3 regions of the Kitasatospora sp. NPDC001225 genome follow, and region 2 is predicted to be linked to each of the others. Evidence: predicted binding sites of a transcription regulator. Region 2 holds the regulator's gene; each other region holds the start of a gene.

Region 1 (8,069 bases), on a different contig from region 2:
ACGCGGAGTCCCAGCCCAGCGCCGGGAGGGTGCCGTCGCCCTTGCCGCGGACCGGGATGGTGCCCGGAGCCTGGTAGCCGATGTTCTTGGCGTCGGCGTAGATCAGGTTCTGCGCGGGGACGGTGAAGTCCTTGGCGGCGGCGCGGAACTCGTCCCAGTTCTTCGCCTTGTCCAGCTCGAAGACGGCGTCCATGGTCTTGCCGGGGCTGAGCGCCGTCCACTGCAGGGCGACGCCGTAGCCGCTGGTGCCGCGGTCGGGGGCGGAGGGGCCGTTGGGGGCGTACTTGCCGACGTTCTGCTGCTCGGTGCTCTGGTCGGAGATGAGCGGGGCGCCGGTCTGGGTGGTGCGGACGGTGATGGTGCGGTCGTCCCCGCCGGCGACCTTGATGGTCTCCTTGCGGAGGTCGAACTTCACGTCCTTGCCGTCCACCTGGTAGGTCTCCGGGCCGGTGACCTTCTCCAGGAAGAGGTCGGTGACGTCGGCGCCGAGGTTGGTGAAGCCCCAGGCGATGTCCTTGTTGTGGCCGATGACCACGCCGGGCATGCCCGCGAAGGTGAAGCCGGAGACGTCGAACTGGCAGGCCGGGGAGCTGGTCCGGCAGTGCAGGCCCATCTGGTACCAGACCGAGGGCAGGCCGGGGCCCAGGTGCGGGTCGTTGGCCAGCAACGGCTTGCCGGTGGTGGTGTGCGAGCCCGCGACCACCCAGGAGTTGGAACCGATGCCCTGGCCGGGGCGGCCGAGCAGCTGCGGCATCGCGTCGACCCGGTCCGTCAGGCTCTGCAGCATCGCCTTGGTGGTGGCCGCGCCCTGGGCGGTGGCGGCCGTTCCGGCGGGCGTGCCGGACTGCGGGGAGCCGTCCGCGGGGCGGTAGTTGTCGCCGGTCACGGCGCCGGTCTTCACGATGGTGCCGTTGCGGGCGTACGGGTAGTCCGGGTACAGCTCGGCGATCTTGTCCGGGCCGAAGTCCTGGGCCAGCAGCGAGCGGTCGATCTCCTCCTGGAGGTTCCCGGAGAGGTTCCAGGCCATCGCCTTGAGCCAGGCCACCGAGTCGACCGGGGACCACTGCTCGGGCCGGTAGCCGCCGTTGACGACGCCGAGCAGGCCGTACTCCAGCGAGGCCTTGGCGCCGCCGGGGTGCTCGGAGAGCCAGGCGTTCACGCCGTCCGAGTAGGCCTGGAGGTACTTCTTGGTCTCCGGCGAGAGCTTGGTGTCGAACTCCTTCTGCGCCACCTGCCGCCAGCCCATGGTGCGGATGAAGGTGTCGGTGTCGACCTGGCTGTCGCCGAACATCTCGGAGAGCCGGCCGGCGGTGATGTGCCGGCGGACGTCCATCTCCCAGAAGCGGTCCTGCGCCTGGACGTAGCCCTGGGCGCGGAACAGGTCCTCGTCGGTGTCGGCGTACAGCTGCGGGATGCCGTTCGCGTCCCGCTTGACGTCGACGGGCGCGCTCAGGCCCGCGACCTTCACGCTGCCGTCGACCTCCGGGAAGGAGGCGCGGACCGCGGAGACCCCGCGGTAGCCGCCGTAGCCGGCACCGGCCACCAACAGCACGACCAGCACGATCACGATCAGACGGGCGCGCCGGAACTTCTTCGAGCGGGGCATCTGGGTCCTTGCGGTCCTGACTTCGGGGCGGGCGGGCGTGTCCAGGGCCTGCGGCCGTGACAGGGCACCACATTAGGCCGAGTCGGCCGGGCACCGTGAACGGGGGACCAAGCTAAAGATATGGCAAAATGTTAGACTGCGTAACGATCCGCAAGGGGAGCATTGACGACTTCTTAACGGGTCACCCCACAGCACCACCAGACACCCCGTCCGCCCCTGCCTGCCCGAGGTGCCCCTGCGTGAACATCTCCCATCTGAACCAGCTCCTGCTCGAGTCCTCCGTGATCCTGCTGTTCGCGGTGGGCGCCGTACGACTCTCCACCCGATCAGGGCTGCCCAGCCTGCTGATCTACCTGGGGATCGGCGTGGCGCTGGGCCAGAACGGGATCGGTGTCACGTTCAACAACGCTGAACTCACCCAGGTGCTCGGCTACGCGGCGCTCGTGGTGATCCTGGCCGAGGGCGGCCTCAAGACCAGCTGGCGCGAGATCAAGCCCGTGATGCCCGCCGCGACCGTGCTCGCCACCCTCGGCGTCGGCGTCAGCGTGTTCGCCACCGCGGCCGGCGCCCACTGGCTGGTCGGCCTGGACTGGCGCACCTCGCTGCTGCTCGGCGCCATCGTCTCCTCGACCGACGCGGCCGCCGTCTTCTCCGTACTGCGGATGGTCCCGCTGCCGCACCGGCTCACCGGCCTGCTGGAGGCCGAGTCCGGCTTCAACGACGCGCCCGTGGTCATCCTGGTCGTCGCCTTCGCCACCACCGGGGAACTGGACTCCTGGTACGTCCTGATCGGCACGATCGTCGCCGAGCTGGCCATCGGCGCCGTCATAGGCCTGGCCGTCGGAAAGATAGGGGCCTACGGGCTCAAGCACGTCGCACTGCCCTCCTCGGGCCTCTACCCGATCGCCGTGATGGCGCTCACCGTGCTCGCGTACGCCGGCGGCGCGCTGCTGCACGGCTCCGGCTTCCTCGCCGTCTACATCAGCGCGGTGATCCTCGGGAACTCCAAGCTGCCGCACGGCCCGGCCGTCCGCGGCTTCGCCGACGGGCTCGCGTGGATCGGGCAGATCGGCATGTTCGTGCTGCTCGGGCTGCTCGTCACGCCCGAGACCATGGGCGACGCGGTGGTGCCCGCGCTGGTGATCGGCGGGGTGCTGGTGTTCCTCGCCCGGCCGCTGTCGGTGATGGTCTCGCTGACCCCCTTCAAGGTGCCGGCCCGCGAGCAGGCGCTGCTGAGCTGGGCCGGGCTGCGCGGGGCGGTGCCCATCGTCCTGGCCACCATCCCGGTGGTGTCCGGCGCGCACCGGGCCGAGGACGTCTTCAACATCGTCTTCATCCTGGTCGTCGTCTTCACCCTGCTCCAGGGGCCGACCCTGCCCTGGGTGGCCAAGCGGCTGCGGATCGACGAGGGCGACATGGGCCAGGACCTGGGCATCGAGTCCGCCCCGCTGGAGAAGCTGCACGGACACCTGCTGTCGGTCGCGCTCTCCCCCACCTCGAAGATGTCCGGCGTGGAGATCAGCGAACTGCGGCTGCCCAAGGGGGCCGCGGTCACCCTGGTCGTGCGCGAGGGGAACTCCTTCGTGCCGGACAAGGCGACGGTGCTGCGGGCCGGCGACGAACTGCTGGTGGTCACCACGGACGAGGTCGGCGAGGCCGCCGAGCGGCGGCTGCGGGCCGTGGACAAGGGCGGCAAGCTCGCGGGGTGGCTGAACGGGCGGTGACGGACGCCGGGCCCGCCCCGGCTCTCCTCGGTCCGCCTTGGTCCGGGGGCCCTGACGGGCCTGCGGGCCGGGGTGGGCTGGCGGTGTCTACGCGCGTAACTGTATGCTGGTTCGACCACGCCGTATAACCACCGCTAGACCACCCCAGCATCTGCCTGACGCAGAGTTGGCGCGACCGCTCGGCGGCCGCGGTCCGGCCCCCGGCCACCACGCCGGACCGACCCGGTATCTACCCCGGTCGACGCGCGAGAGGACGACTCTCGGCGCCGTCGGGGCCACACCATGCCCTGCCGCGCTACCAGGCAGCAGGAAGGACCGACCGTGACGGCGCGCCGAACGGTCGACACCGCCGCGCACCCCGCGGCCACCCCCGCAGCTCCCGCCCCCGCCCGCGTCGGGTACGGCGAGCTGCTGCGCACGCCCGGGGCCTGGACGTTCCTGTCCCCCGCCCTCGTCGCGCGACTGCCGTACGCGATGCTCAGCATGGGCATCCTGCTGCTCGTCACGCAGACCCACGGCTCGTACGGCACCGCCGGTACGGTCACCGCGGTCGCCGCCGTCGCCCAGGCCCTGATCGGGCCGCAGACCGGGCGGCTCGCCGACCGCTACGGCCAGGCCTCGGTGCTCGTCCCGACCGTGCTGGTGCACGCCGTCTCGGTCGGCGTGCTGATCGCCCTCGCGCTCGGCCACGCGCCCGCCTGGAGCCTGTTCCTGGCCGCCGTGCCGGCCGGTGCGAGCGTGCCGCAGGTCGGCGCGATGGTCCGGGCCCGCTGGGTCGCCAGGTTCACCGCCGACGGCGCCTCCGACGCCTCCGCGGCCCGGGTGAGCACCGCCTTCGCCTTCGAGTCCGTGACGGACGAGTTCACCTTCGTGATCGGCCCGATCCTGGCCTCCGGCATCGCCGCCCTCGCCAACCCGGCCACCGCCCTGGTCGCCGAGGCCGCGCTGACCCTCGTCGGCGGCCTGGCCTTCGCCGCCCAGCGGGGCACCGCCCCGGCCCGGATTGTGCCGCAGCCCGGCACCAGGCGCGCCTCGGCGCTCGCCTCCCCCGGCGTCCGGCTGCTGGCCGGGACCTTCCTCGGGGTCGGCGCGGTGTTCGGCGGCATGCAGGTCTCGGTGAACGCCTTCGCCGACTCGGTCGGGCAGCACGACGCCGGCGGCACCGTGTACGGGATCTTCGCCGGCGGCTCCATGCTGGCCGGCGTGCTGTACGGCGTGATCGCCTGGCGGCGGCCGGTGCAGCAGCGGATGCTGTTCAGCTACGCGCTGCTGGTGCTGGGCTGCTCGGTGCTGTGGGCGATGCCCAACCTGGTCGCGCTGACCGTCGCCGGGCTGGTCTGCGGACTGGCCATCGCGCCGACCCTGATCAGCGGCTACACCCTGGTCGAGACGCTGGTCGCGGACGGGGCCAAGACCGAGGCCTTCACCTGGCTGACCGGCGCCATCGGGCTGGGACTGGCGGTCGGCTCGATGGCGGCCGGCCGGCTGATCGACGGGCACGGGCCCTCCACCGGGTTCCTGGTGCCGGTGGTCGGGGCCGGGCTCGGACTGGTCGTGCTGGCCTCGCTGCGGCACCTGCTGGTGGCGCCGCGGGGCGAGGAGACCGCCGCTGCGGGGACCGCGGAGGGCGGGCGTCCGATGCAGCTGGCGGGTGTCGCCGAGGGCTGAGCGGGGCGGCGGCCGGGGGCCGGGCCTCCGGCCGCCGGTGCTGAGCCGACGGCGGCCGGAGGCTGCGCGGGTGCTGTCCGGGAACCGGGCCGACGGCGGCCGACGGGTGTTCCGGGGCCGATCTCACACCGGGGTCGCTGGACTGATCCCGCGGAATGCCGCATCATTGACCATCGTTAGCACTCATCAGGCGAGAGTGCCAGGAGGAAGACAAGTGCCCACGTACCAGTACCAGTGCACCGAGTGCGGCAACGGCCTGGAGGCGGTGCAGAAGTTCACCGACGAGGCGCTGACCACGTGCCCCGACTGCCAGGGACGGCTCCGCAAGGTCTTCTCGGCCGTGGGCGTCGTGTTCAAGGGCTCCGGCTTCTACCGGACCGACAGCCGTTCGTCCTCCAGCAGCTCGGTGGGCGCCGGGTCGTCGTCGACCCCCTCGACGTCGTCCACCGCGTCCACGTCCTCCTCGTCGACGTCGTCGGGCTCCGGCTCCTCGACCTCGTCCAGCCCGGCTCCGGCCGCGAGCTGATCCCGGCGCCGGGCACCATCGGCCCGGACGGCCCGTAGACCCGGGAAAGGCCCGTCGACCCCGCTTCCACGCGGGGCGGCGGGCCTTTTCGCATGCCCGCCCGGGCGCCCTGTCACCCCGGAGGGGTCGACCTCACTCCGGCGAGTGAACGAAGTTGTCCACAGGGGCGAGTTGTCCACAGGCCTGGGGAAAGGGCTTTCCGAGTTCGCCGGAAACGCCCATCGTGTGGGCATCCGGTCGGTCCGCGAGGGGCCGGCCCGCCGACACCCCGGAGGTGCGTCGATGACGACCGCGAGCTTCTCCCTCCCCCTGCCGCTGCCACTGCCCGCACCCGCCGTGCCGCCCCGGCAGGAGCTGCCGAGCTTCCCGCCGATCCGGCGCGGGTGCGGCGGGTGGCACCGCTGGCGCAGTGCGGTGCGGCGGCGGGCCGCAGTGCCCGTCCTGGTGCTGCTCGCGGTGGCGTCGGCGCTGGCACTGGGGCCCGCGCGGGCCGGGCTGCCACCGCCCCAGGGAGGCGCACTGGGCCGGACGGGTTGTCAGTCCGGGGCTGCGGAAGATCACCCGTAACCGGGAGGCGACTTCGTCGTTCGAGGCGGCATGAAAGGCTTCAAGGAATTCCTGCTGCGTGGAAATGTCGTCGAACTCGCCGTCGCCGTGGTCATCGGCGCGGCTTTCACCAACATCGTCAACGCCTTCGTCAAAGGCGTGATCAATCCGATCGTCGGCGTCTTCGGGACCAAGGACCTCGCGTCCTACAGTTCCTGCCTCAAGGGGCCCTGCGAGGTGAGCCCGACCGGTGAGGTCACGTCCGGGATCCTCATCCTGTGGGGATCGGTGCTCAGCGCCGTGCTCCAGTTCCTGATCACCGCGGCGGTCGTCTACTTCGCCCTGATCGTGCCCATGAACAGGCTGGCGGCCCACCGCAAGAGCCTCGCCGAGGAAGCGGCGGAGGCCGAGGCCAAGGAGGTCCAACTGCTGACCGAGATCCGCGACGCACTGGTCGCGCCGCTGCGCTGACCGGCGGGCGCCGTTCGGCCCCGGTCCCCGTTCCCCCGTCCCCGTTCCTCAGTCCCCGTGGTGCGGCGGGCGCTGGCTCAGGTACCAGTCCAGCCCCCGTCCACCGCTCTCCCCCGCCCCGGGGCGGCCGCCCCAGCCGGCGTCGGTGTCGTCCCCGGACTGCTGGTCCAACGGGTCCCGGAAGACCAGCCGGGCCTTCACGGCCGCGGCCTTCCGGAGCTCCTGCTCCTGTTCCCCGCCCTGCTCCCGGTCCTTTTCCTGCCCCTGCTCGCTCACGCCGTCCACTCCGTCCGCTCGTCCCTTCCCTCCAGCCTAAGAGCCCCATGGCACGCCTCGGGCCCCGGTGCGGGGCGCTCCGCACCAGGGCCCGATGAGGGCGGGTCCAGGCAGCCTGCCGGGAGGCTTCCCCGGCGGCCTCTCAGGCGGCTTCCTCAGGCTGCTTCCCCGGCGGCCTTTCAAGCGGCTTCCTCAGGCTGCTTTCCCGGCGGCCTCTCAGGCGGCTTCGAAGCCCGCGTGGTCCGCGATCTTCTTCAGCTCGGCCAGCGCGTGCTTCTCGATCTGGCGGATCCGCTCGCGGGTGAGGCCGTGCTGCTTGCCCACCTCGGTGAGGGTGCGCTCGCGGCCGTCCTCCATCCCGTAGCGGGAGCGGATGATCGAGGCGGTGCGGTCGTCCAACCGCCCGATCAGGCCGTCCAGTTCCTCCCTGCGGAGCATGACCATCACGGCGTCCTCGGGGGACGTGGCCCCGGTGTCCTCGACGAGGTCGCCGAACTGGGTCTCGCCCTCGTCGTCGACCGACATGTTGAGGCTGACCGGGTCGCGCGCCCAGTCCAGCACGTCCTTGATCCGGGCCTCGGTGGTGTCCAGCTCGGCCGCGATCTCGGCCGGCTCCGCCTCGCGGCCCAGCTCCTTGGACTTCTCCCGCTGCACCCGCCGGATCCGCCCGAGCTCCTCCACCAGGTGCACGGGCAGCCGGATGGTGCGGGACTGGTCGGCGATGGACCGGGTGATCGCCTGCCGGATCCACCACGTCGCGTACGTGGAGAACTTGAAGCCCTTGGCGTAGTCGAACTTCTCGACGGCACGCACCAGGCCCGCGTTGCCCTCCTGGATGAGGTCCAGCAGCGGCAGGCCGCTGCGCGGGTAGCGGCGGGCGACGGCGACCACGAGCCGGAGGTTGGAGCGGATGAAGACGTCCTTGGCGCGCTCGGCGTCGGCGGCTATCGCCTCCAGCTCCTCGCGCGTGACGCCGTCGGGGAGTTCGCCCTCGTCCAGCATGTGCTGGGCGTACACGCCGGCCTCGATCCGCAGCGAGAGCTCGACCTCCTCGGCGGCATCGAGCAGGGGTGTCCTGGCGATCTCGTCGAGGTACATGCCGACCAGGTCGCGGTCGGCCTCGAGGTTGGTCGGGCGGGCCGCGCGACTCCGGTCGGCCCTGTCGCGAACGACGGCACGGGTGGCCATGCTTGCTCCCTTTGCTGGTGTTGCCGAGGTCTGCCTGCCTGCCTCGTGAGGGCAAGAAATGCGG
Region 2 (8,069 bases):
CTGCCCGCCCGCGACCTGGTCAAGATGCTCGCCGCGATCCGCGAGGAGTTCGGGCTCGCCGACGGCGCCGAGGTCACCACCGAGGCCAACCCGGAGTCCGTCGACCCGGCGTACCTGGCCGAACTGCGCGAGGGCGGCTACAACCGGCTCTCCTTCGGCATGCAGAGCGCCCGCCCGCACGTCCTGAAGCTGCTCGACCGCCACCACACCCCGGGCCGCCCCGAGGCCTGCGTGGCCGAGGCCCGCGCGGCCGGCTTCGAACACGTCAACCTCGACCTCATCTACGGCACCCCGGGCGAGTCCGACGACGACTGGCGGGCCTCCCTGGACGCCGCCATCGGCGCCGGGCCCGACCACGTCTCCGCGTACTCGCTGATCGTCGAGGAGGGCACCCGGCTCGCCGCCCGCGTCAAGCGCGGCGAACTGCCGATGATCGACGACGACGTGCACGCCGACCGCTACCTGATCGCCGAGGAGGCGCTCGCCGCCGCCGGCTACTCCTGGTACGAGGTCTCCAACTGGGCCACCACCCCCGAGGGCCGCTGCCGCCACAACGAGCTCTACTGGACCGGCGGCGACTGGTGGGGCGCCGGCCCCGGCGCCCACAGCCACGTCGGCGGCGTCCGCTGGTGGAACGCCAAGCACCCCGCCGCCTACGCCCAAGCCCTCGCCGAGCACCGCACCCCGGCCCTGGCCCGCGAGGTGCTGGCCGACGAGGACCGCCGCGTCGAACGCATCCTGCTGGAGCTCCGCCTGGTCGACGGCATCCCCCTCGACCTCCTCACCGACACCGGCCGCGAGGCCGCCGACCGCCACCTCGCCGACGGCCTCCTCGCCCCCGGCCCCTACGCCCGGGGCCGCGCCACCCTCACCCTCCAGGGCCGCCTCCTGGCCGACGCCGTCGTACGTGACCTGGTGGACTGACCGAGGGCTTACCGTGTGCGCACCTCTCCGAGCGGACCAGCCTCTTCGGCGAGGCCGTTCCTGTGGATCCGATGGGTGTGAGTCTGGTGACTGCCGACTTTCCCCGCCGTCACTCCGGCAGGGCCGTGAAGTCGATCAGTTCCTCGACCCGACCCAGGAGTTCGGGCTCCAGGTCCTTGTAGGAGTCGACCTTCGAGAGGATGTGCTTCCAGGCCGCGGGGGTGTCCACCGGCCAGCCGAGGCGGCGGCAGGTGCCCTCCTTCCAGTCCTCGCCCCTGGGGACGGCGGGCCAGGCGGGGATGCCGACGGAGGAGGGCTTCACGGCCTGCCAGATGTCGATGTAGGGGTGGCCGACGACCAGTACCGAGTCGCCGGTGACCCGGGCGGCGATGCGGTGCTCCTTCGTGCCCGGGAGCAGGTGGTCGACCAGGACGCCGAGGCGGCGGCCGGGGCCGGGGGCGAAGTCGGCGACGATCGCGGGCAGGTCGTCGATGCCGCGCAGGTACTCGACGACCACGCCCTCGATCCGCAGGTCGTCGCCCCAGACCCGTTCGACCAATTCCGCGTCGTGCCGGCCCTCGACGTAGATGCGGGACTCGCGGGCGACCCGGGCGCGGGCGCCGGGGACGGCGACGGAGCCGGAGGCGGTGCGGCCCGGGGCGCGGGCGGGGGCCGGGCCGGCCGGGCGGACCAGGGTGACGACCCTTCCCTCCAGCAGGAAGCCGCGCGGCACCAGGGGGAACACCCGGTGCTTGCCGAACCGGTCCTCCAGGGTGACGGTGAAGCCCTCGGCGGTCTTCTCGCAGCGCACCACGGCCCCGCAGTAGCCGGTCGCCGCCTCCTCGACCACCAGGTCCCGCTCGGCGGGCACCTCCGGGGCGGGCTGCTGCTTCTTCCACGGCGGGGTCAGGTCGGGTCCGTACTGGCGGCTGCGCATACGGGTGATCATAGGGAGGGCGGACGGCGCGTCAGAGGCCCGGCGCGCCCCAGACCGGGAACCAGCGGCTCAGGTCCTTCTCCAGCCGCAGGTCGTTCCCCAGCATCGCGTTGACCTGCAGTTCCAGCGGACTGTTGCGCCGCTCCCCGCCGCCGGGCATCGGGGCGAAGGGGTAGAACGTCCCCCGCTTGTAGAGGTAGACGAGGGCCAGCGACCGCCCGTCCGGGTCGCGGAACCCGACCAGCGAGCAGAGCAGCTGCGGCCCGAAGCCGTTCGCCTCCAGTTCGCTGTTGACCGCGTGCAGGTCGTTGACCAGTTCGGGCAGTTCCTCGGGGCGGTGCCGGGCGAGCAGCCAGGAGTAGCCGTAGCCGTCCTTGGAGGCCTCCACGGGGACGCCGCCGCGCTCGGTGTCGGCGTCCAGCAGCGCCCGGACCTGCTGCTGGACCTGGACGAAGGCCGCGCCCTCGACGGCCGCGAAGCAGACCGAGCCGAGCCCGGTGGGGGTGAACCCGGCCCCGGCCTCCAGGGTGAGCGCGGCGGACGGCACGCCGAACAGCTGGTCGAGGTCGGGCTTGACGGGCTTGGTGCGGCCGAACAGGGCGTCCAGGATTCCCACGGCGGTCCTCTCGGGTCGAAAACTGAGGCTCAGCGGCCGAGCTGCTCGGAGATCTTCGCCAGCTGCTCCAGCCGCTTCTCCAGGCTCGGGTGGGTGGAGAACAGCTGCGAGGCGGCCTCCCGGGCGCTCAGCGCGGGGGCGAAGTAGAAGGCGTTGTACGGCTGGGCCTGGCGCAGGTCCTTGCTGGGGATGGCCGCGATCTGCCCGGTCACCTTGGTGAGCGCCGAGGCGAGGGCGCTGGGGTGCCCGGTGAGCTGGGCGGCGGCCCGGTCGGCGGCGAGTTCGCGGTAGCGGGACAGCAGCCGGGTGAGCAGGAAGCTGATCGCGTAGACGACGACCGACACCAGCGGGATGATCAGCGCCAGGACGGCCGCGTTCTGGTCGTTGTTGTTGCGCCCGCCGCCCATGAACCCGCCGTACATCGCGATCCGGGTCATCGCCCCGGCGAGGACGCCGAGGAAGCCGGCGATCGTCATCACCGCGACGTCCCGGTGGGCGACGTGCGACAGCTCGTGCGCGAGGACGCCCTCCAGTTCCTCGGGCTCCAGCCGGCGCAGCAGCCCGGTGGTCACGCAGACCACCGCGTTCTGCGGGTTGCGGCCGGTGGCGAAGGCGTTCGGCATGTCGTTGTCGGCGACCGCCACGCGGGGTTTGGGCATGTCGGCCAGGGCGCAGAGCCGGTCGATGGTGCCGTGCAGCTGGGGGAACTGTTCCGGGGACACCTGGCGGGCGCCCATCGCCCGTTCGGTGATCTTGTCGCTGAACCAGAACTGGGCCACGAACAGCCCGCCGGAGATCAGGACGATCAGTGGCCAGGCGCCGCGCAGCAGCGCGATCAGCAGGCCGGTGAAACCGACGTACAGCAGCCCGATCACGAACATCGTCGCGACCATGCGGCCGGTCAGGCCGCGGTCCGGCGCGAAACGGGTGTGCTGGCCCGAGCTCGACATCGCTTGCTCCTCCATTCGCCGTCGCTTTCGATGCTGCCACCCGGACGGCCTCCCGGCACCACCCCGGCACCGGGAGGATCGAACCGCCGGGGCCCCGCGGGCCGTGAGCGGAACTGCGGGGAGGATCACCCCGGTCCGGCCGTTCCTGCCGTAGGACCCGGGCCTTACACTGGCAGGTACGGTTTTGGCACTCGCGTGTTCAGAGTGCCAGGGCAAGGGTCTTCGGAGCGGCCCGCAGCAGCAAGGGACACAGTCGGACAACGTGCGAAGACGGAGGTGCGTGCCCCATGGCCGGTGAGGTCCGCCAGCTGGACGAACGCAAGCTCGCCGTGCTCCGCGCGATCGTGCAGGACTACGTGGGCACCGAGGAGCCGGTCGGCTCCAAGGCCCTGGTGGAACGGCACAACCTCGGGGTCTCGCCGGCGACCGTCCGCAACGACATGGCGGCGCTGGAGGAGGAAGGCTACATCCACCAGCCGCACACCAGCGCCGGCCGCATCCCGACCGACAAGGGGTACCGCCTCTTCGTCGACAAGCTCGCCGAGATCAAGCCGATGAGCGCCCCCGAGCGCCGGGCCATCCGGCACTTCCTGGACGGCGCGGTCGACCTGGACGACGTGGTCGCGCGCACCGTGCGGCTGCTCGCCCAGCTGACCCGGCAGGTCGCGGTGGTGCAGTACCCCTCGCTGACGCGCTCCACCGTCCGGCACATCGAGCTGGTGGCGCTGGCCCCGGCCAAGGTGATGCTGGTGCTGATCACCAACACCGGCCGGGTCGAGCAGCGGATGGTCGACTGCCCGGGCCCGGTCGGCGAGACGGTGCTGGCGGACCTGCGGGCCCGGATCAACGCGAGGGCCGCCGGCCGGCGCCTCCCGGAGGTCCCGGGGCTGCTGGAGGAGCTGCCGGCGCAGTTCGAACCGGCCGAGCGGCCGACCGTCAGCACGGTCCTGGCGACCCTGTTCGAGACGCTCGCCGAGCAGAACGAGGAGCGGATCATGCTGGCCGGCACGGCCAACCTGACCCGCTTCGGGCACGACTTCCCGCTCAGCATCCAGCCGGTGCTGGAGGCCCTGGAGGAGCAGGTCGTCCTGCTCCGCCTCCTGGGTGAGACCGCGGACGCCGCGATGACGGTCCGGATCGGGCGGGAGAACACCTACGAGGGGCTGACTTCCACGTCCATCGTCTCGGTCGGCTACGGTTCGGGCGACGAGAGCGTGGCGAAACTGGGTGTGATCGGTCCGACCCGGATGGACTACCCGGGCACAATGGGGGCGGTGCGAGCGGTGGCGCGGTACGTGGGCCAGATCCTGGCCGAGTCCTAGCAAAGGCCGCCGTCGGAAATCCGGCGGCGGTGACCAGTCGCAGCACTACTACAGGCGGAACAAGCGGAGCATTTGGTGGCCACGGACTACTACGCGGTACTCGGCGTCCGACGGGATGCGGGGCAGGACGAGATCAAGAAGGCGTTCCGGCGCCTGGCGCGCGAACTGCACCCGGACGTCAACCCGGACCCGAAGACGCAGGAGCGGTTCAAGGAGATCAACGCCGCTTACGAGGTGCTCTCCGATCCGCAGAAGCGCCAGGTCTACGACCTCGGCGGGGACCCGCTGTCCCCGGGCGGCGGCGCGGGCGGCTTCGGCGCCGGCGCGGCGGGCTTCGGCTTCTCCGACATCATGGACGCCTTCTTCGGCGCCGCGGCCGGCCAGCGCGGCCCGCGCTCGCGCACCCGCCGGGGCCAGGACGCCATGATCCGGCTGGAGATCACCCTGGAGGAGGCCGCTTTCGGCACCACCAAGGAGCTCCAGGTCGACACCGCCGTCACCTGCACCACGTGCAGCGGCGAGGGCGCGGCCCCCGGCACCTCGGCGCAGACCTGTGACATGTGCCGCGGCAAGGGCGAGGTCTCCCAGGTCACCCGGTCCTTCCTGGGCCAGGTCATGACCTCCCGCCCCTGCCCGCAGTGCCAGGGCTTCGGCACCGTCGTGCCGACCCCGTGCCCGGAGTGCGCCGGCGACGGCCGGGTGCGCGCCCGCCGCACGCTGACCGTCAAGATCCCGGCCGGTGTCGACAACGGCACCCGGATCCAGCTGGCCGGCGAGGGCGAGGTCGGCCCCGGCGGCGGCCCGGCCGGCGACCTGTACGTCGAGATCGCCGAGACCACCCACACGATCTTCCAGCGGCGCGGGGACGACCTGCACTGCACCGTCACCATCCCGATGACGGCGGCCGCGCTCGGCACCCAGGTGCCGCTGCAGACCCTGGACGGCCTGGAGGAGGTCGACATCCGGCCCGGCACCCAGTCCGGCCAGTCGATCCCGCTGCACGGCCGGGGCATCACCCACCTGCGCGGCGGCGGCCGGGGCGACCTGATAGTGCACGTCGAGGTGAAGACGCCCAGCAAGCTCGACCCCGAGCAGGAGGAGCTGCTGCGCCGCCTCGCGGTGCTGCGCGGCGAGGAGCGGCCGTCCGGCCAGTTCGCGCCGGGCCAGCAGGGCCTCTTCTCCCGGCTGAAGGACGCCTTCAACGGCCGGTAGCCGTCCGCGGAGGGGTGCCGGGGGCCAACGACCCCGGCACCCCTTTCGCGTGTCCGTCCCACTTCCGCACGAAAGAGGTTCCCCGTCATGACCGCGCCCGTCTTCGTCGTCGAGACCGAGCGGATCGCCGCCGCCGCGCCCGGGGCCGTGGTGCGCCTGGACGGCCCGGAGGGGCGGCACGCGGCCGCGGTGAAGCGGCTGGAGCCGGGCGAGGCGGTGACCCTGGCCGACGGGCTGGGGCTCGGCGTGGACGGCACGGTCGCCGAGGTGCTCGGCAAGGACGCGATCGACGTGCGGGTCGCCGCCGTGCGCCGCGAGCCGGAGCCCGCGCCGCGGATCGTCGTCGTCCAGGCGCTGCCCAAGGGCGACCGCGGCGAGCTGGCCGTGGAGACCATGACCGAGGTCGGCGTGGACGTGGTGATCCCGTGGGCCGCCTCGCGCTGCATCACCCAGTGGAAGGGCGAGCGCGGCGCCAAGGCGCTCGCCAAGTGGCGGGCCACCGCCCGGGAGGCGGGCAAGCAGTCCCGCCGGCTGCGCTTCCCCGAGGTCCGCGAGCCGATGACCACCCGGCAGCTGGCGCCCGTCCTGGCGGGGGCCGCGTTCGCCGCCGTGCTGCACGAGGAGGGCGCCGAACCGCTGGCGCACGCCGTGCTGCCGGAGGGCGGGGACATCGTCCTGGTGGTCGGCCCGGAGGGCGGGGTCTCCCCGGAGGAGCTGGCGGCCTTCGCCGGGGCGGGCGCCGGGCCGTACCGGCTGGGCCCCTCGGTGCTGCGCACCTCCACCGCCGGGGTGGCCGCCGGCGCGCTGCTGCTCGGGCGCACCGGCCGCTGGTCGTAGCACCCCGGGCGCACCCCCGGCAGGCCGTCGGCGCGCCCCCGTACACCCCGGCGGCGACCGCGGCACGGCCGTCCGCGGACGGCGCCGGGAGTCTGGGAAAAACGGCGCGGACGGTCCGTGTACCTGCCTAGGCTGGCCGGGTGACGGACTCCCAGAGCACCTCCCCGAACTCCTCGGCGGGCGCCTACCTTCGCCATCCCCACCTGCACGGCGACCTGCTCGCCTTCGTCGCCGAGGACGACCTCTGGCTCGCCCCGCTGGACGGCGGCCGGGCCTGGCGGCTGACGGCGGACCACCTGCCGGTCCACCACCCGAGGTTCTCCCCGGACGGGCGGCACCTCGCCTTCACCTCCACCCGGGACGGCGCCCCCGAGGTGCACGTGGTGCCGGTGGACGGCGGCCCCTCGCGCCGGCTCACCCACTGGGGCAGCCACCAGACCCGGGTGCTGGGCTGGAGCGCCGACGGCCGTCCGATCGCCGCCACCGGGGCCGGCGAGGCCAGCCTGCGCCGCACCTGGGCGCACGCCGTGCCGCTGGACGGCGGCGAGCCGCAGCGGCTGCCGTACGGGCCGGTCGGCGGGCTCGCCTTCGAGCCGGGTGGTGACCGGGTGCTGCTGAGCAGTGTCAACGGCCGCGATCCGGCCTGGTGGAAGCGGTACCGGGGCGGGCGGGCCGGAAAGCTGTGGCTCGGCCGGGAGGAGTTCGCCCGGGTCCACGCGGAGCTGGACGGGCAGCTGGACTCCCCGCTGTGGGTCGGGGACCGGATCGCCTTCCTGTCCGACCACGAGGGTGTCGGCGAGCTGTGGTCCAGCCGCCCGGACGGCACCGACCTGCGCCGCCACACCGCCGACCCGGACGGCTTCTACGCCCGGGGCGCCGGCACCGACGGCACCCGGGTGGTCTTCCACCGGGCCGGCGACCTCTGGCTGCTGGACGACCTGGCGGGCGCCGAGCCGCGCCGGCTGGACGTCCGGCTGGCCGGCCCGCGGGCCGGGCGCCGCCCCCGCCCGGTGCCCGCCGCGCACTGGCTGGACTCCGTCGCCCCCGACCGCACCGGCCGGGGCAGCGCCGTGGTGGTGCGCGGTGGTGTGCACTGGCTGACCCACCGCGAGGGCCCGGCCCGGGTGCTGGACGAGACCCCGGGCGTGCGCGGGCGGCTGGCCCGGGTGGTGCCCGGCGAGGACGGCGCCCAGGGGGTGCTCTGGGTGTCCGACGCCGAGGGCGGGGACGCCCTGGAGTTCGCCCCCGACCTGCACGGCGCCGAGCGCCGC
Region 3 (7,725 bases), on a different contig from region 2:
GGGCGGGGTGCGGAGTGGGGGGCTCCGGGGTAGGGCTTCGGTATGGGCTTTGAAGAGATGTTCGTGCCGGGGACCGGGGCTGGGCGGGACGGGGTGCGGGCGGTGCTGGGCGCGCCCGGGGATGCCGTGATCGGGTTGGACTTCGACGGGACGCTGGCGCCGATCGTGGCGGATCCGGGGCGGGCGCGGGCGCATCCGGGGGTGGTGGGGGTGTTGCGGCGGCTGGCGTCGGTGGTGGGGGGCGTCGTGGTGGTGACGGGGCGGCCGGCCGGGGTGGCGGTGGAGTACGGGGGGTTCGCGGACCTGCCGGGGGTGGTGGTGCTGGGGCACTACGGGGCCGAGCGGTGGGAGGGCGGGGAGCTCTCGGCGCCGGAGGTGCATCCGGGGGTGGCGCGGGTGCGGGCGGTGCTGCCGGGGGTGCTGGAGCGGGTGGGGGCGCCCGAGGGGACGTGGGTGGAGGACAAGGGGCGGTCGGTGGCCGTGCACACCCGGCGGACGGCGGCGCCGGAGGAGGCGTTGGAGCTGCTGCGGGCGCCGGTGGGGGAGCTGGCGGCCGGGTACGGGCTGGTGGTGGAGCCCGGGCGGCTGGTGCTGGAGCTGCGGCCGCCGGGGGTGGACAAGGGGGCGGCGCTGACCGGGTTCCTGCGCGAGCGGGGGGCGCGGTCGGTGCTCTACGCGGGGGACGACCTGGGGGACGTGGCGGCCTTCGCCGCGGTGGAGGAGCTGCGCGGCGAGGGCGTGGCCGGGGTGCTGGTCTGCGCCGGCGCGGTGGGGGACGCGCCGGTGCGGGAGCTGGCCGACCGGGCGGACCTGGTGGTCGCCGGGCCGGAGGGCGTGGTGGAGCTGTTGGGGGCCTTGGCGGACGCGCTCACAGCGCGTTGAGCTGGTCCAGGAACCACTGCTGCGGGGGGAGCGCGGTGGCCGCCGCCGCCAGGCGCTTGGTGCGGTCGGCGCGCTCCTCCGGGCTCATGGTGAGGCCGGCGTGGAGGGCCTCGGCGGTGGCGATGACGTCGTAGGGGTTGACGGTGAGGGCGTCGTCCTTGAGTTCGGCGTGGGCGCCGGCCTCGCGGGAGAGGACGAGGGCGCAGCCGTGGTCGGAGACCACCGGGACCTCCTTGGCGACTAGGTTCATGCCGTCGCGGATGGGGTTGACCAGGGCGACGTCGGCCAGCCGGTAGGCGGCGAGGGAGCGCGGGAAGTCGTCGTCGACGTGGAGGATCAGGGGCTGCCAGGCGGGGGTGGCGAACTCGGCGTCGATCTCCTCGGCGAGCCGCTGGACGGCGGCCGTGTAGGCGCGGTACTCGGCGAGGTCGGTGCGGGACGGGTAGGCGAAGGCGATGTGCACCACCCGGTCGTGCCACTCGGGGCGGGTGCGGAGCAGGTGCCGGTAGGCCTGGAGGCCGCGGACGATGTTCTTGCTCAGCTCGGTGCGGTCGACCCGGACGATGGTGCGGCGGTCGCCGACGGCCGAGCGGAGGGCGGCGAGGCGTTCGTCGACGTCGGGGCGGTGGGCGCGCTCGCGCAGGAAGTCGGCGTCGGCGCCGAGGGCGTGGACGCCGAGGCGCGTGGTGCGGCCGTCGACGGTGACGGTGAGCGCGTCGTGGTCGACGGTCGCGCCGAGGAGGTCCTCGCAGCAGGCGGCGAAGGCGCGGGCCCAGCGCTGGGTCAGGAAGCCGGCCCGGTCGGCGCCGAGGATGCCGGTGAGGACGGCCCGGGCGACGTCGTCGGGCAGCATCCGGTAGTACTCGGGCGGGGCCCAGGGGGTGTGCGAGAAGTGGCCGATCCGCAGGTCGGGGCGGGCTTCGCGGAGCAGGGCCGGGACCAGGGAGAGGTGGTAGTCCTGGACGAGGACGGCGGCGTTCGGGGCGGCCTCGGCGGCGAGGGCTTCGGCGAAGGCCTCGTTGTAGGCCCGGTAGGCGGCCCATTCGGTGCGGAAGGCGGCGTCGAAGGAGGGCGCGGTGGGGGTCGCGTAGAGCAGGTGGTGGACGAACCAGAGGGTGGAGTTGGCGACGCCGTTGTAGGCGCGGGCGAAGGTCAGCGGGTCGATGTCCAGCATCCGTACGGCCTGGCCGCCGACCTCGTGGCCGGCCAGGTCGAGGCGGCCGTGGGGTGCCTCGGCGGCGGCCCTGCGGTCGGAGTCGTCGAGGGCGGCGCAGACCCAGACGGCGTTCGGGTCGTCGATGGCGGAGAGGCCGGAGACCAGGCCGCCGCCGCCGCGGCGCAGGGTCAGCGTGCCGTCGTCGGCGGTGCTGAAGGACACCGGTCCCCGGTTGGACGCCACCAGGACGGGGGCGGTGCCGGTCACGCTCGAACGGTTGGTCGTGAGATCGCCCATGGTTGGCATGTTGCCGTGGGGTCGGCGTGGCAAACCCGTGCGGCCCGTCGAAGAGAGGCCCTAATGGCGGGCGGCGTACTCGGGGAGGGTGTGGATCGGGGGGCGTTCGAGGGCGGTCACCGGGTGGGTGTGGGCGGTGAAGGCGCGGGTTTCCGGGTCGCGGGTGAACTGGGTGAGGTGGGGGTGGACGAGGTCGGCGGAGGCCTTGAGGCGGTGGGTGCGGTCGAGGCGTTCCAGGGCGGTCCGGTAGATGGTGGCGGCCATCCGGCCGAGGGCCTGGCCGTCCTGGTGGCGGTGGTGCCGGACGCCGACGTCCACCTGGGCGAGGGCGTCCAGGCCGGCCAGCTCCAGGGCGTCGACCAGCAGGCCGAGTTCGACGCCGTAGCCGGTGGGGAAGGGCAGCCGTTCGAGCAGTGAGCGGCGGGCCGCGTACTCGCCGCCGAGCGGCTGGACGAAACCGGCGAGTTCCGGCCAGTGGAGGTTGAGCAGGGGGCGGGCGACGAGTTCGGTGACCCGGCCGCCGCCGGCGGGCAGGACGGCGCCCTCCGACTCCAGCGGGCGGTCGTACATGGCCTTGACCAGCTGGATGGACTCGTCGGTGAGCAGCGGGCCGACGATGCCGGAGACGAAGGCCGGGTCGAACTCGCGCAGGTCGGCGTCGACGAAGCAGACGATGTCGCCGTGGGTGACCAGCAGCGAGCGCCAGAGCACCTCGCCCTTGCCGGGGACGGCGGGCAGCCGGGGCAGGACGGCGTCGCGGTGCTCGACCCGGGCGCCGGCCTCGGCGGCGACGGCGGCGGTGGCGTCGGTGGAGCCGGAGTCGACGACGACGAGTTCGTCGACGAGCGGGAGGCGTTCCATCAGTTCGCGGCGGATGGTGCGGACGATGTCGCCGACGGTGGCCTCCTCGTCCAGGGCGGGGAGGACCACGCTGACCGTGCGGCCGGTGCGCTCCTTGGCGTCGAGCAGGGTGCGGACCGGCCGGTCGGCCGCGCTCCAGGAGCGGCGGCGCAGCCAGGACGCCGCCTGCGGGAGGAGCGCGGGAGTCGGTTCGGCGGGCACGGAGATCTCCTCGGCGAGGTCGGTGGGACGGGTCATCTCGCTTGGCGGACGGTCCCGTTCAGGTTTGACGCCTTCGGATACAGTCTTCGTACAGCGGTCGGACCTTTGCACGCCGGGGTCTCCGTTGAGCACCACCACAATTTCACAAGCTCATCCAGAGGGACTGAGGGAACGGCCCGTTGACGTCCCGGCAACCTTCTCGCGCGGCTGTCTGTCGACAGGCCCCGGCGGGACAGGTGCCAATTCCGTCCCGTGTCGCGACCGCGCCACGGGGAAGATGAGGAGAGAGGCCTCGCCATCATGGCTATCGACACTGCCGCACCCGTTTCCGTCGACCTCGGCCCGGCCGCCGCGCTGTCCTGTCGCGAGTGCGGCACCCGCTTCCCGCTCGGCCCCAGCTTCGCGTGCCTGGAGTGCTTCGGCCCGCTGGAGATCGCCTACGAGTTCGGCAGCGAGGGCGCCGAGGAGCTGCGCAAGCGGATCGAGGCCGGTCCGGCCTCCATCTGGCGGTACGCGCCGCTGCTGCCGGTGCCGGCCGACGTGGCGTCCAAGCCGAACCTGAACCCGGGGTGGACCCCGCTGGTGAAGGCGGACAACCTGGGCCGGGAGCTCGGTTTCACCGCCCAGCTGCACGTCAAGGACGACTCCGGGAACCCGACGCACTCGTTCAAGGACCGGGTGGTCGCGTGTGCGATCGAGGCGGCCCGGGCGTTCGGCTACACCACGCTGTCCTGCTCCTCCACCGGCAACCTGGCCGGCGCGGTGGGTGCGGCGGCGGCCCGGGCCGGGTTCCGGTCCTGCGTGTTCATCCCGCACGACCTGGAGCAGGGCAAGGTCGTCATGGCCGGGGTGTACGGCGGCGAGCTGGTCGGCATCGAGGGCAACTACGACGACGTGAACCGCTTCTGCTCGGAGCTGATCGGCGACCCGGCCGGCGAGGGCTGGGGCTTCGTCAACGTGAACCTGCGGCCGTACTACGGCGAGGGCTCCAAGACGCTGGCGTACGAGATCTGCGAGCAGCTCGGCTGGCGGCTGCCGGAGCAGATCGTGATCCCGATCGCCTCGGGCTCGCAGCTGACGAAGATCGACAAGGGGCTCCAGGAGCTGATCAGGCTCGGCCTGGTCGAGGACCGGCCGTACAAGGTCTTCGGCGCCCAGGCGGAGGGCTGCTCGCCGGTGTCGGCCGCGTTCAAGGCCGGCCGGGACGTGATCAAGCCGGTGAAGCCGGACACCATCGCCAAGTCGCTGGCGATCGGCAACCCGGCCGACGGCCCGTACGTGCTGGACATCGCCCGCCGTACCGGTGGCGTGGTGGAGGACGTCACGGACGCCGAGGTCGTGGCGGCGATCCGGCTGCTGGCGCGGACCGAGGGGATCTTCGCCGAGACCGCGGGCGGGGTGACCGTCGGCGTGCTGAAGAAGCTGGTCGAGACCGGGCAGCTGGACCCGGCCAAGGAGACCGTCGCGATCAACACCGGCGACGGGCTGAAGACCCTGGACGCCGTCTCCGATTCCGGGATGACCGCCGTCATCCGCCCGACGCTGGACTCGTTCCGCGCCGCCGGCCTCGTGTCCGCCTGAACCACCCGATAGGCCCCGCCCCCGCTAGGAGAGTCATGAGCGCCACCGTCCGCATCCCCACCATCCTGCGCACCTACACCGACGGCGCCGCCGAGGTGACCGCCGAGGGTGCCACCCTGGCCGAGGTCGTCGCCGACCTGGAGAAGAACCACGCGGGCATCGCGGCCCGCATCCTGGACGACACCGGCAAGCTGCGCCGCTTCGTGAACGTCTACGTGAACGACGACGACGTGCGCTTCGCCGAGGGTCTGGCGACCGAGATCAAGGACGGCGCCAGCGTCTCGATCATCCCGGCGGTGGCCGGCGGCTGCTGAGCCGACAAAGCAGAACCCGCGGTCGCCCGCGCGTACGGAAATCCGTTCTCCGTATGCGCGGGCGACCGCTCGCATTCCGGCGGGAATATTTCCGGGTCGAGTCGGAGTAGAGTGTGGCTCGGCTGGGAACAGGGTTTCCCTTTCGGCCCCCGCAGCGCTCGGCCCGGGGGCGTCCGGCCGCCGGGGGCGGACCGTGAAACATGTCAGGCAGATGTCAGAATTCGCGCGGGCATTTGAGTAATTCGTCCGCTATGTCCGGCGTGGAATGCCGAGATTATTCCGATTCGATCCGTCCTGTCCCTTGACGCCTTGGCGGAATTACCGGCGGTTGGCCCTGTTGCAGAGGGCGTCGATCCGGATACATTCAGCGGCGGTCGACGCAATCACCCGCTCACCGGAGGCCGCCCGGCGTTCCGCGCGGATGGTTGCGGCGTGCACGGCTGCGCCCAGGGGGGGTTCCCCGGGCCGGCCTTCAACCAACCCGGGCCCGCGACCTGCGGGCACGTGAAGGGCCAGCACAGCACTAGGGGAGTTCGGAATGGCTCAGGGCACCGTCAAGTGGTTCAACGCGGAGAAGGGCTACGGCTTCATCGCGGTCGACGGTGGTGCGGACGTCTTCGTCCACTACAGCGCGATCCAGATGGACGGCTACCGCACCCTCGAGGAGGGCCAGCGGGTCGAGTTCGAGATCTCCCAGGGACAGAAGGGCCCGCAGGCGGACATGGTCCGCGCGGCGGTCTGACCCCTTCCGACTCCAGGAGCTCGGCGCGGCCCTACGGCTGGTGACCACTCGCTTCTCGACGGGCCCGTGCGACGCGTGTCGTACGGGCCCGTCGGCGTTCCCCGACGCGGCTCCGCCGGGGCTCGGGCGGGGCTCCGGCGACGGCTCGCGGATCGTCGATTGGGCTTGCACTCGACCACCCGGAGTGCTAATCATTGGCGTTAGCACTCACAGCGTGAGAGTGACAGCGGACCGGGTCGGTGAGGCCCCCGGGAGCGGTAGGGGAATGGACCCCCGCACACCAGGGCCGTCCGTCGCGGGCACCCCTTGGTCCGAGCAGTCGACCGTGTCCCGGAGGACCACTTCAGATGGCCAAGATCATCGCCTTTGATGAGGAAGCTCGCCGCGGCCTTGAGCGTGGCATGAACCAGCTCGCCGACGCCGTGAAGGTCACGCTCGGCCCCAAGGGCCGCAACGTCGTGCTGGAGAAGAAGTGGGGCGCCCCCACGATCACCAACGACGGTGTCTCCATCGCCAAGGAGATCGAGCTCGAGGACCCGTACGAGAAGATCGGTGCGGAGCTCGTCAAGGAGGTCGCCAAGAAGACGGACGACGTCGCGGGTGACGGCACCACCACCGCCACCGTGCTCGCCCAGGCCCTGGTTCGCGAGGGTCTGCGCAACGTCGCCGCCGGCGCCAACCCGATGGCCCTGAAGCGCGGCATCGAGAAGGCCGTCGCGGCCGTCTCCGACCAGCTGCTGGCCCAGGCCAAGGACGTGGAGACCAAGGAGCAGATCGCCTCCACCGCCTCCATCTCCGCCGCCGACACCCAGATCGGCGAGCTCATCGCCGAGGCCATGGACAAGGTCGGCAAGGAAGGCGTCATCACCGTCGAGGAGAGCAACACCTTCGGTCTGGAGCTCGAGCTCACCGAGGGCATGCGCTTCGACAAGGGCTACATCTCCGCCTACTTCGCCACCGACCTGGAGCGGATGGAGGCGACGTTCGAGGACCCGTACATCCTCATCGCCAACTCCAAGATCGGCTCGGTCAAGGACCTGCTCCCGCTGCTGGAGAAGGTCATGCAGAGCGGCAAGCCGCTGGTCATCATCGCTGAGGACGTCGAGGGCGAGGCCCTGTCGACCCTGGTCGTGAACAAGATCCGTGGCACCTTCAAGTCCGTCGCCGTCAAGGCCCCGGGCTTCGGTGACCGCCGCAAGGCCATGCTCGGCGACATCGCCATCCTCACCGGTGGCACCGTGATCTCCGAGGAGGTCGGCCTCAAGCTGGAGAACGCCGGCATCGACCTGCTGGGCACCGCCCGCAAGGTGGTCATCACCAAGGACGAGACCACCATCGTCGACGGTGGCGGCGACAGCGAGCAGGTCGCGGGCCGCGTGAACCAGATCCGCGCCGAGATCGAGAACAGCGACTCGGACTACGACCGCGAGAAGCTCCAGGAGCGCCTCGCCAAGCTGGCCGGCGGCGTGGCCGTCATCAAGGCCGGCGCGGCCACCGAGGTGGAGCTCAAGGAGCGCAAGCACCGCATCGAGGACGCCGTCCGCAACGCCAAGGCCGCCGTCGAGGAGGGCATCGTCGCCGGTGGTGGCGTCGCCCTGCTGCAGGCCGGTGTCGCCTTCGACAAGCTGGAGCTGGAGGGCGACGAGGCCACCGGTGCCAACATCGTCAAGGTCGCGCTGGAGGCCCCGATC

What was found. The regulator HrcA, encoded in region 2, represses chaperone genes, less so after heat shock. The targets are predictions, from matches to a motif close to TTNGCACTCNGNNNNNCNGAGTGCNAA.
Region 1: the regulator HrcA is predicted to act here: its motif matches at 5,175-5,201, upstream of ACWDCZ_RS31355 (FmdB family zinc ribbon protein).
Region 3: the regulator HrcA is predicted to act here: its motif matches at 6,199-6,225, upstream of groL (chaperonin GroEL).

The regions. Positions count from the first base shown of each region.
Region 1 is NZ_JBSFJC010000125.1:14,497-22,565, reverse strand. It holds gene ACWDCZ_RS31370 (penicillin acylase family protein) at 1-1,606, opposite strand, end outside; gene ACWDCZ_RS31365 (potassium/proton antiporter) at 1,846-3,330, shown strand; gene ACWDCZ_RS31360 (MFS transporter) at 3,652-4,998, shown strand; gene ACWDCZ_RS31355 (FmdB family zinc ribbon protein) at 5,213-5,524, shown strand; gene ACWDCZ_RS31350 (hypothetical protein) at 5,807-6,091, shown strand; gene mscL (large conductance mechanosensitive channel protein MscL) at 6,122-6,541, shown strand; gene ACWDCZ_RS31340 (hypothetical protein) at 6,590-6,817, opposite strand; gene ACWDCZ_RS31335 (sigma-70 family RNA polymerase sigma factor) at 7,034-8,005, opposite strand.
Region 2 is NZ_JBSFJC010000011.1:42,098-50,166, reverse strand. It holds gene hemW (radical SAM family heme chaperone HemW) at 1-924, shown strand, start outside; gene ACWDCZ_RS06080 (DUF3097 domain-containing protein) at 1,034-1,861, opposite strand; gene pspAB (PspA-associated protein PspAB) at 1,893-2,477, opposite strand; gene htpX (zinc metalloprotease HtpX) at 2,507-3,427, opposite strand; gene hrcA (heat-inducible transcriptional repressor HrcA) at 3,715-4,749, shown strand; gene dnaJ (molecular chaperone DnaJ) at 4,825-5,961, shown strand; gene ACWDCZ_RS06055 (16S rRNA (uracil(1498)-N(3))-methyltransferase) at 6,049-6,798, shown strand; gene ACWDCZ_RS06050 (S41 family peptidase) at 6,939-8,069, shown strand, end outside.
Region 3 is NZ_JBSFJC010000220.1:839-8,563, reverse strand. It holds gene otsB (trehalose-phosphatase) at 43-882, shown strand; gene ACWDCZ_RS37495 (alpha,alpha-trehalose-phosphate synthase (UDP-forming)) at 869-2,335, opposite strand; gene ACWDCZ_RS37490 (glucosyl-3-phosphoglycerate synthase) at 2,396-3,433, opposite strand; SAM riboswitch class I at 3,545-3,681, shown strand; gene thrC (threonine synthase) at 3,698-4,978, shown strand; gene ACWDCZ_RS37480 (MoaD/ThiS family protein) at 5,014-5,292, shown strand; gene ACWDCZ_RS37475 (cold-shock protein) at 5,831-6,034, shown strand; gene groL (chaperonin GroEL) at 6,382-7,725, shown strand, end outside.